DNA from 3 places in the Hahella chejuensis KCTC 2396 genome. Region 2 is predicted to be linked to each of the others. Evidence: predicted binding sites of a transcription regulator. Region 2 holds the regulator's gene; each other region holds the start of a gene.
The links. Region 2 encodes FNR, which switches genes on or off when oxygen is low (the NO sensors DNR and NnrR bind a similar motif). Its sites were predicted from a motif close to TTGATNTANATCAA; they were not measured.
Positions count from the first base shown of each region.

Region 1: HCH_RS03780 (type IV pili methyl-accepting chemotaxis transducer N-terminal domain-containing protein) is a predicted target of FNR. The motif match lies at 2,000-2,013, and genes of this name have one in related genera.
Region 3: HCH_RS21605 (histone deacetylase family protein) is a predicted target of FNR. The motif match lies at 1,780-1,793, and genes of this name have one in related genera.

Region 1 is NC_007645.1:829,431-832,709, forward strand. Features, by position in the region: gene HCH_RS03775 (alpha/beta hydrolase) at 99-944, opposite strand; gene HCH_RS03780 (type IV pili methyl-accepting chemotaxis transducer N-terminal domain-containing protein) at 1,113-1,898, opposite strand; gene HCH_RS03785 (type IV pili methyl-accepting chemotaxis transducer N-terminal domain-containing protein) at 2,283-2,981, opposite strand.
Region 2 is NC_007645.1:1,741,964-1,745,242, reverse strand. Features, by position in the region: gene HCH_RS07775 (coproporphyrinogen III oxidase) at 1-984, shown strand, start outside; gene fnr (fumarate/nitrate reduction transcriptional regulator Fnr) at 1,129-1,908, shown strand; gene HCH_RS07765 (SDR family oxidoreductase) at 1,905-2,810, opposite strand; gene alr (alanine racemase) at 3,013-3,279, opposite strand, start outside.
Region 3 is NC_007645.1:4,954,543-4,957,821, forward strand. Features, by position in the region: gene HCH_RS21600 (bifunctional acetate--CoA ligase family protein/GNAT family N-acetyltransferase) at 1-1,687, opposite strand, end outside; gene HCH_RS21605 (histone deacetylase family protein) at 1,934-2,857, shown strand; gene fliS (flagellar export chaperone FliS) at 2,960-3,279, opposite strand, start outside.

The DNA.
Region 1 (3,279 bases), 910 kb from region 2:
ACCGGGTAAAGGGAATAGACTGCTTGAGTGCGCAGATGTATAGCCAAGGGCGGGTACAGCCTTTACTTCATAGGAAAGCGCGCCCTTCGACTGCCTGATTAATACAGGCTTTGCTCAAGAAAGCGAGTTACCCGGCTTTCATATTCCTCCGGGGCGTACTCGTGAAAATCCTGATGATGGGCGCCCTTTACCAGCCACAGAAACTTGGGTTCCGGAGCGTTGTCGAATAGATGCTGGGACTCCGTCAAGGTGGTGTGCTGATCTTCCGTTCCGGTGATGATCAGGACTGGGGCTGTGATATGTTTGATGGCGAATTCCGGTCTCAGCTCATCCAGGCTGACTCCCAATCGCAAAGGAATTTGTGCGGTCAATAATGGCGTCAACCATTCTCCCAGAGCGCCAAGTCGCATCGAAAGTCGATTACTGACGGCTTGTTCGATGTTCGGATAAACGGCTTCCAGAACATAAACGTCCGCAGATGCGGGGGACTGTCCCAACAAACTCGCAGCGCCGCCAAGTGAGACGCCAATGATTGCGACCTTGGCGCATTGGCGTTGCGTGCGTAAATAGGCGATGGCGGACTTGACGTTGTCGGACTCCCGGTAGCCAAACGTGATTTGCTCTCCCTGTGTTTCGCCGTGGCCCTGAAGATCTATCAGCAAAGAGGAATATCCTGATTTCTGAAGGAACAAGGCGCGTTTGATCATGCTGGTGCGGTCAGAACGTACGCCATGTAAAAGCAGGGCGCATTGCTGGCCGGCGGCAGGCGCATACCAGCCGCTGACGCCGTCAAACTGCACTGTTTGCGCATTGAGCGCCGGCGGCGGTGGAGCGATGTGGTGATTAACGGACGCGGATAACGCCCCTCCTGCGCCCCACACTGCCGCGAGAGCAAGAACCAGTGCGCCTGAGGCGAAAGCGATGCGTCTTCTGAATTTTTTCATGGGGCAGGATTACTTCGCAGCAGAAATAGATGTCCACATTGGCGCCGAAACGTTCGTGACGTGACGGGATCAAGGAGGCTCATGTGTGATCCTATCGAAAACCTGTTCTATCAGAAAGCGGTTCAGAGAAGGCGCAGCATTCAGCTGCGCCAGAGAATGGACGGATATTCAGCTTTGCAGGCTTTCATAAAGACCTGTGATGGTCTCCATATTCTTCAGCATGCCTTCTGTGGTGGTGGCGATGATGAAAGGTACAAAACTTTGGCCCTGCATCAATTGGAATCCGGAGCGGGAGAAGCTCCACTGGGAAATCACTTTGTCCAACGCGGCGTTGATGTCCTGGCTGTTGATTTTCGCCTGACGGAGCTCATGTAACGCCTCGTCATATTCCTGGACCGCCTGGGCGAAGCTTCTTTGCAGATCCGCCTGATCCAGATTCCAGCTCAGCGCGGAGTAATAGAGCGCGATGCGCTGGGACAACATCCGTTGACGTCCGGCGAGGTTGATCATTTTATTTTTGGGATTCCCCGACTGCTGCTCCAGTGACTGCACGACTTTGTTGCTGAGAGCGAGAACGCGCTCTCCAGCGCTGATCAGTTCAACGGCTTTGTCTTTTGAAGGTTTCTCCGTCGCCAACTTGCGGAACTCCTTCCACTCCTTGCGCACGGACTTTAGCTGTCCAGATATTTGCGGCGTCTTGGTGTAGGACTCCAGTTCTCCCAATTGCTGCTCAAATAAGGCGACGCTTTCTGTGAGCTGGCTTGAGGACTTATCCGGCTGAATATCCTGACCTATGAGCAGGTAGGACTTTACGATTCGCTGACTCAGCATACGTTGGCGCCCAGCCTTGTTAATGGCTTCGTCCAGGTCGGTAATGTCTGCGGTGGCAATGTGGCTCCAGGATAGTGCAAACAGGGAGAAAAGAAGCAGACTCAAGTTCCTTATATGGCGCATATGCATTTACCTCATGTGATTCAATCTGGTGCAGTCTAATTTAAATTCCATAAATATCAGATGGTTACGGCGTGATAACTGGATAGGTAGTTAACGCATCGCTGATCTGGCGCAAGTTAGGCGCCAAATGAACCGGAAATTTTGGGGTATAGACAAAGAGCGATTCTGGGAAGAGGGAGAAAACTGTCAGAACCAGGGGGGAAAGGGAGAATGAGTCACTCTGCGGAGGAGGATGGAAGGGAGGAGGTATGGCGAACTGCGCCGGCTGACTGCAAGAGGGAAAAAGAGGCTGAATAAGCGGAAAAAAAGAGTGCGGCTTGCGCCGCACTAAACGAAGAAGACGAATAAATCGGGTACTCGGTTTAAGGGTTCAATCCTTGCGGATCAGCTTTTCAGACCTGCGTACATGTCGGAAATCTTGCGCATGCTTTTCAACATACTTTCAGTGGTCATAGCGATAACGAAAGGCACGAAGTCCTGTCCGTCCATTTTCTCGAAACCAGAGTGAGAGAAGGACCACTGTGAAATAACTTTATCCAGCGCTTTGTTGATCTCTTCGCTGTTGGCGTCCGCTTTGCGCAGCTCGCTCAAGCCGGAGTCGTATTTTTTGACGGCGGCTTTAAAATCGTTTTCCAGATCGGCGACGCCCAGATTCCAACTCATAGCGGAGTAGTACATGGCGATTTTCTGGGACAACATGCCTTGTTCGTTGGAAATATTGATCAAATGACCTTTGGTGCTGGCGACTTGTTTTTCCAGGTTGCTGGTGACGCCCTGAGTCAGACTCAGAAGCTCTTCACTTTGCTCGATCAACTTCGCCGCATTTTCCTGGTTGGGAGCGGCGGTCGCCAGCTTACGGAATGCGGCCCACTCTTTACGTACGGATTTCAAATCCCGCGCCATTTCACCCGCTTTTAAATAGCCTTCCAGGTCGGTCAGTTGAGATTCAAATTGCGCCACACTGTCATGTAATTGAATTGCGGATTTGTCGGGAAGAATATCCTGACCAATCAATAAATATGCTTTAACAATTCTTTGGCTCAACATTCTTTGTTGACCGGCGATGTCCAGAGCCTGGTCCATGCTCGATATTTCCGCGCGAGCCAGGCCTGCGCCGAATGCGGTAAGTGTGACAAGTAAGAAACAAATCTTTCTGAACGACTGCATTAAAGTTTACCTAGTGCTAAAAATGGCGTGCATATTGAAGGATTTAGATCAAAAATCAAGCGCCAAATGGCTTTTGACATATAAGTAATTTACGAAGTCAATAGATATTGTTCGTTTCCAGTCAATTATATGTGTCAATATGTTTTGTAACAGTGAAAATAATGCACTTTTATGTAACTAAAAGTTGCTTTTTTAAGGGATAAACGAGGCGGGT
Region 2 (3,279 bases):
CAAAATGGGGGTAATGATAGCTGGGTTTATTTGCTCAACTCCCCTCCCAAAGAGTTCTCCAGCGAGAACTGGAGCGCCTTAAACGAGGGAGCCTATGATGCGGACTATCGCAACAGCTCTCTGGCTCGATACTATGAAGGCGGGTTCGCATTGAGCGTTCAAGCGCCCTGCTTCACCACACTCGTAAGCGCGGAAAATTATACCCGCCGACTTCCATCCATGAGCGCAAATCTGCAGAAGTACATCGACTATGTCGTAAAGGAAGTGAGACTACTCAAGCAAAGCCTTCCTGCCGGTTGCCAGGTTAAGTACCTGCATTGGTTCGGCGATCTGGTGCGCCAGCTTACTCCCGCAGCGCAAACGCAGGTCATGTACTATTTAGGGCGGGAGTTCAAGCTGAACTTCGGCGCCGATGCCCGTCATGTCATCGAGTTGGACGCTCGTCCAGACTCAGAGGAAGCGCTAGCCCTGATCAAAGGGTTGGGCTTTAACATCATCTGCATCAATGATCCCGGTGAATATGCGCAGTCCTGTCCTATTGAGGACCTTAAGGATTGGCTACAAACCATTAGGGCATTCGACTTTAAAGCCGTCTATCTGCGTCTGAAAGTGTCACCCATCACATTCTCCGCACTGTCCCAGCATCTTGAGGAAATTCTGACGGAAAGACCGCAGGGCATCCTTCTTTCCAGCCATAAACCAGAGTTCACCAGCACACCTAGCCTGGAAACAGCGCTAAAAGATTTCAAGCGACGCATTAAGTCCGCATCGTTTATTCCGATCACCCAGGACTTTTTCGCGCTACCCTGGACAGGCTTAATAAGCCAAGGCGTCAGTTGTCTGCATGGCGTCGGGTTGGGCGCATTCTCTTACACGCCCCACTACCAGTTGCGCAACGCCACCCAGCTGGATGACTACTACAAAATCCTGGACAACGGAGGACTCCCGGCAAGAGCAATTCGTTACACTCAGACACAGTTGTAACAAAAGGTGAAAGCTATGTAGAAACAACGGCGAGCGTAGGTTTTCCCTGTAAATTTCCTGCTGTGGGGATTTGCTTTTAAATGGCTATTGGCTATCCTAGAAGCCTCTTTAAGCAGTTTCACTCATTCAGCCACGAGGCGACCGATGGAAAGCAAGCATATAGCAACCTCCTCTCCTTTTAGCTTACACAGGGGCTGCCATGAATGTAACTTGAGCAAACTTTGCATTCCAATAGCGGTCGGGGCTGAAGACATTGATCGCCTGGAAGAAATCATTCGCCAGGGCAAAATGCTCAATCGCGGTGAATATATCTTTGAGCAGCATACGCCATTTCGCTCCTGCTTCGCCGTTCGTAGCGGCGCAATCAAAACATTCACCGTATCTGAGGAAGGCGAGGAGCAGGTAACCGGCTTCTACCTGCCAGGTGAGATTATCGGGCTGGACAGCGTTAGCATGGAAAAATACTCCTGCTCCGCCGTCGCTCTCGAACGCACTAGCGTGTGCGAAATTCCTTTGGAAAAATTTGAAGACTTAGCCTCAGACATTCCCAGCCTGCAGCACCACTTTTTCTCGCTGATGAGTAAAGAAATTCAGGAAAGCAGGCAGCTTACTATGCTACTGAGCAAAAACTCTGCGGAAGAGCGCATAGCCTCGCTGCTATTGTCCTTATCAACTCGCTTCAGCCGTCGTCGCCTGTCCGGCACAAACTTCAGGCTCCCCATGCCTCGCAGCGATATAGGCAACTATTTAGGTTTGGCGGTCGAAACTGTGAGTCGGGTTATTACCCGCTTCCAGAACAACGGCATTATTAAGGTCCAAGGAAGGGAAGTTCAGATTTTGCAATTGGAAGAGCTACAGAAAGTTCTCCGCCACGACACTAAGTGTCTGGAACACCAAAAAGAGTCCGCCGTTAACGGCCGTTAACGGCTCTCTTCCAAGCAGTTTTCAGCGGGCTTCACGCCCCCACGTTGCTGGCATTGCTCAATCAGTGCAGGCAGGTAGCGACGCCAGGGAAGCTGTTTGACGCCAAAGGTGTTGCGCAGCTTGATGCAGCCCAACGCCCCATTCGCGGGAAGCGCCACTCCAGGCAAGACATCAGCGCCCTTCTTCTCGATCAGAGCCTGTAGCATTTCCTCCTGGCCAAAGGCCTGCAACACAATCGCCTTCAACAATTCATAGTGGGTGACCGCTTCAGCGCCAGCATAATGGTAAACACCCCATACGGAGATGTTACAGCTTAACTGTTTGATAACAGCGTCCACCACTCTCGCCACATCATCCACCGCAACAGGGGTCAGCTGCATATCGGTACTGGCGTTAAGACGCTTGCCTGACGACAATGCCGAAAGCATGGTCTGCAACCAGCCTTGAGCGCCCGCCTCCAGCAACCAACCAACCCTCAAGATCAGATGCTTGCTATAGTTTTCCTGAAGCCATTGCTCACTCTGCAACTTTGTCCGCCCATACACAGAGAGAGGACGCCCTTTGTTGGCGGAAATATAAGGATTCTTTTTGACGCCGTCGAAAACAAGATGACTGGAAAGATGAACAATCGGCGCCTTCCATAAGTCCGCAACCTCCGCAACCGCCGCACAAGCGGACACGTTAACCTGATACGCCAGGTCCGGGTGCTGCTCCGCTTTGAACAAATCGCTCATCTCCGCAGCATGAACGACAAAGTCCGCTGACGGCATCGACTTCATTCCCCGCACGATCGCATCATTGGTCATCAGAAACTGTTCGTAGGGGACGCCCTCCACCACTATACCGCTCTGCTGCAAACGCTGAGCTATAGCCTTACCTAATGGCGAATCGATTCCCGTCACACAAACAATCACTCATGTACCCCTTAAATGCATCTCGTGGCCTTTGGCAGCCCCCAGAATACGGGGCCGCCTGAAGATATTATGTTTACAATATTGGCTGCTTGACGGGATTTTAGCAAACCCTGCGCATCGGGGTTCCCCCGCCTTACATCCCGTAGGCCGCGCCAAAGCCTCCCTCGAGAGCCCCCGCCAACGCAGCGCCTTAAACTACTTCCGAACGATTAATATATACTCTGGGAACCCGCGAGGTCATACCCGTAAATAAAGTATAGGAGATTGTTGACGCATATCCTGCAACCTCATCCGCGGAAACAGTCCCGCCCCACAACTCCACTTCAGACCCAATGCGAGCCTCTGGAATATGGGAGATATCCACCGTCAACATATCCATGGATACACGCCCAATAATTTTTGTCCGCTTACCGCACACGGCGACAGGAGCCCCATTCTGCATCTGCCTTGGATAACC
Region 3 (3,279 bases), 3.2 Mb from region 2:
CCTCCACCAGCCCCTTCACCCTGCCCTTGTAGCGGCCGCGGCCGGTCTTCTCGTCTTTGAAAGGGATACAACTGTGCTCGTGCAGAATGCGGATATCCACCGGCGCGCCAAACTCCCGCGCCACCTCCACGACTTGCTCTTCCGTTTCGCAATAACGCGTATCCAGCATATTGATGCCGTAGTCGGTGAGAATCTGCCGCGACTCCGCATTGGTCAACACACGTCGCCCTGATGCGTATATCTTCTGTATGGTCTTGCGCGCACGGGAACGGTCCACTATCGGATCAGTGTAGGATTCCGGTGTTTCCCGCAGCACCCGCTGGCTGCGCTGGTGATTAACCATGTGCATGAAGGCCTTCACCGCCTTGTCCGGCGTGGAGAACGTAGGCACGCCACTATGGAAAAACGCTTCCCTGGCGTCATACACCGTGCTGTGGCCCAACCAGCAGGTGAAAATATTCAGGTGAGAGCGTTTGCCTGCTTCTATCACTGCATCCGCCACCTGCAGGCTGTCTTCGGTCAGAGACGGTGCGTACAGCACCAGCACATTGGATACATGCGGGTCGCGCCCGAGAATCTCCAACGTACGCCGGTACAGTTCCGGATTGGCGTCATAGTTGAGATCAATGGGGTTGCGGCGCGTCCAATACGGGGGTAGATGCTTGCCCAGTTCACTCACCGTTTCCGGCGACAACGAACCCAGCTCGCCATTTAAAGAAGCCAGCCGATCCACCGCCAGCACCCCTGGCCCCAAACCGTTGCTGATAATGTGCAAGGGTTCGCCCCGCACGGGCTTCATCCGGGTCAGGGTCTCCAGGGCGTCGAACATTTCATCGGCGCCGTTCACCCGCAACACCCCGGCGCGTCGGAATACCGCATCGAAGATTTTATCTCCGTCCACCACGCCCAAGGGCAGCTCCGCAGGCCGCCATTGCGATGCGGGAGTGCGGCCGCTTTTCACGGCGATCACCAACTTGCCCCGTGACACCGCCCGCACGGCGGAAATAAAACGCCGGGGCGAATGAATATTCTCCATATGCAGCAAAATCGCTTTGGTGCTGCGATCCTGGGCCAGGTAATCAATCAGGTCGTCCAGCCCGACATCAATACCGTCCCCCAGGGTGGTAAGGTGCGAAAAGCCGATGCCCCGGGTGAACGCCCAGTCGATCACCGCGCTGGCGAGAGACCCGGACTGGCCGATATAGGCGATCTTGCCCGGCAGCACTCCCATATGCATGTAGGTCGCGTTCAGATTGCTGGCCGGGGACAACATGCCAATGGTTTCCGGCCCCAAAATACGGATGCCGTACTCAGACGCGATTTCCTGTACGGAATACATCAGCGGCCGACCGCTGCGGCTATGAGTGCGCGACAGACCGCCAGTGAGGATCATCGCGGTCTTAACCTTGACGTTTCCCAGCACCCGGACAATGCGCGGCACGCTCTCCGGCGGCGTACAGATAATCGCCAGATCCGGACGAAACGGCATCTGTTGCGGGCGCTTCACGCAGGGAACGCCATGTACGTCGTGGTAGCCCTTGTCGTTCACCACCACCAACCGGCCTGAATAATCCGTGGACATCAGATTGCGCAACACCATACCGCCCAGGTTATTGGAGCGTTCTGAGGCGCCGATCACGGCGATGGACTTAGGGTTGAACAACGCTTCTAAATGTCGGGTTCCCAATCTGTATTCTCCATTTGCGTTGACAGGCTCCGGACCCGGCGACTGCGGAAACGCCGCCGATATCTAAGATACATAGACCAATACCGGCCACTTTGACAGATATCAAGATCCCCCGCTTTGACTGACTTGGCGTAATTCGACGCGCCCGCCTCAATCGAGGGCGCGGACTATAACATTCGCCCCATCACCGGTTTCAAGCGGTTATGGCTTTGCAGTAGACTAAAAGCCTCTAAAAGGAAAACAAAGATGAAAACCGCCCTTTTCTATCATAAAGACTGTACATTGCACGACATGGGCGAGGGGCATCCCGAAAGCCCCATGCGATTGCAGGCGATTATGGACCGGCTGGAACATGCCGGCATACTGCAGGAAGTGGACTTGGTCGAGCCGCAGGAAACCGACCGCGACAAGATTATCCGGGTGCATCCCTCCCGCTACGTTGAACAACTGGAAAATCTGAATCCGGACAAAGGCCGCATTATGGTCGATCCGGACACCGCCCTGATGCGTCACAGCCTGCGCGCCGCCTATCTGGCGGCGGGCTCTGCGGTAGAAGCGGCGAATATGGTGCTCAGCGGTCAGGCGAACACTGCGTTTTGCGCCGTGCGTCCACCCGGCCACCATGCGGAGCGCAGCAAGTCCATGGGCTTCTGCTTTTTCAACAATATCGCTATCGCCGCCCGTCACGCCATGGACTTTCACGGCCTGGAGCGCATCGCCATCGTGGATTTCGACGTGCATCAGGGCAACGGCACGGTAGACATCTTTCAGGACGACCCCCGGGTGCTGTTCTGCTCCAGTTTTGAATATCCACTGTACCCTTTCAGCCATCACGCGGTGGACCGCCCCAATATCATCAACACGCCGTTGGACGCCCATACCCGTGGGTTACAGTTCCGCCGCAGCGTCGAGCGGGACTGGCTCGCCCGCCTGCAGGATCACCGCCCGCAGTTGATATTGATCTCAGCGGGTTTCGACGCCCATAAAAAAGATCCGTTGGCGCATCTGGAACTGGAAGAAAGAGACTACCGCTGGATCACCCGCCTGCTGATGGATGTAGCGCGGGTTTACAGTAATGGGCGCATTGTCTCTATTCTGGAAGGGGGATATAACTTGAACGCCTTGTCCGCCAGTGTAGAAGCGCATATGGAAGGCTTGATGGGGAACTAAGCATGCTTTACGAAGGGCGACTCAACATTTGATCAGGAACTCCGTCCGATTTCGGCGGACGGAGATCCCATAAGGTTGCGGGAAGCGGTTATTCAGACCTGACTAGACCAGCCCTTTTTCCAAGGCTTCCTGACGGATGCCGTCCCAGCCGTTCTTGACCTGTTTCAGCAAACCCGCCACTTCATCCAGAATCATCGCATCATTTTGCAGGTTGGCTTCGAACAAACGACGTTCCATGTATTCGTACAATGCATCCAGACGCTCAGCGATATCGCCGCCTTTGTCTTTATCCAGAAATTCGCGCAGTCCGCCGATAATCTCGACCGCCTTGCCGATCAACCGATTCTTGCCTTCAAAATTCTTGGCCAGGATCTGCCCTTTCGCCATGGTGATGCGCTCCAGCGCCCCATCGAACAACAGTT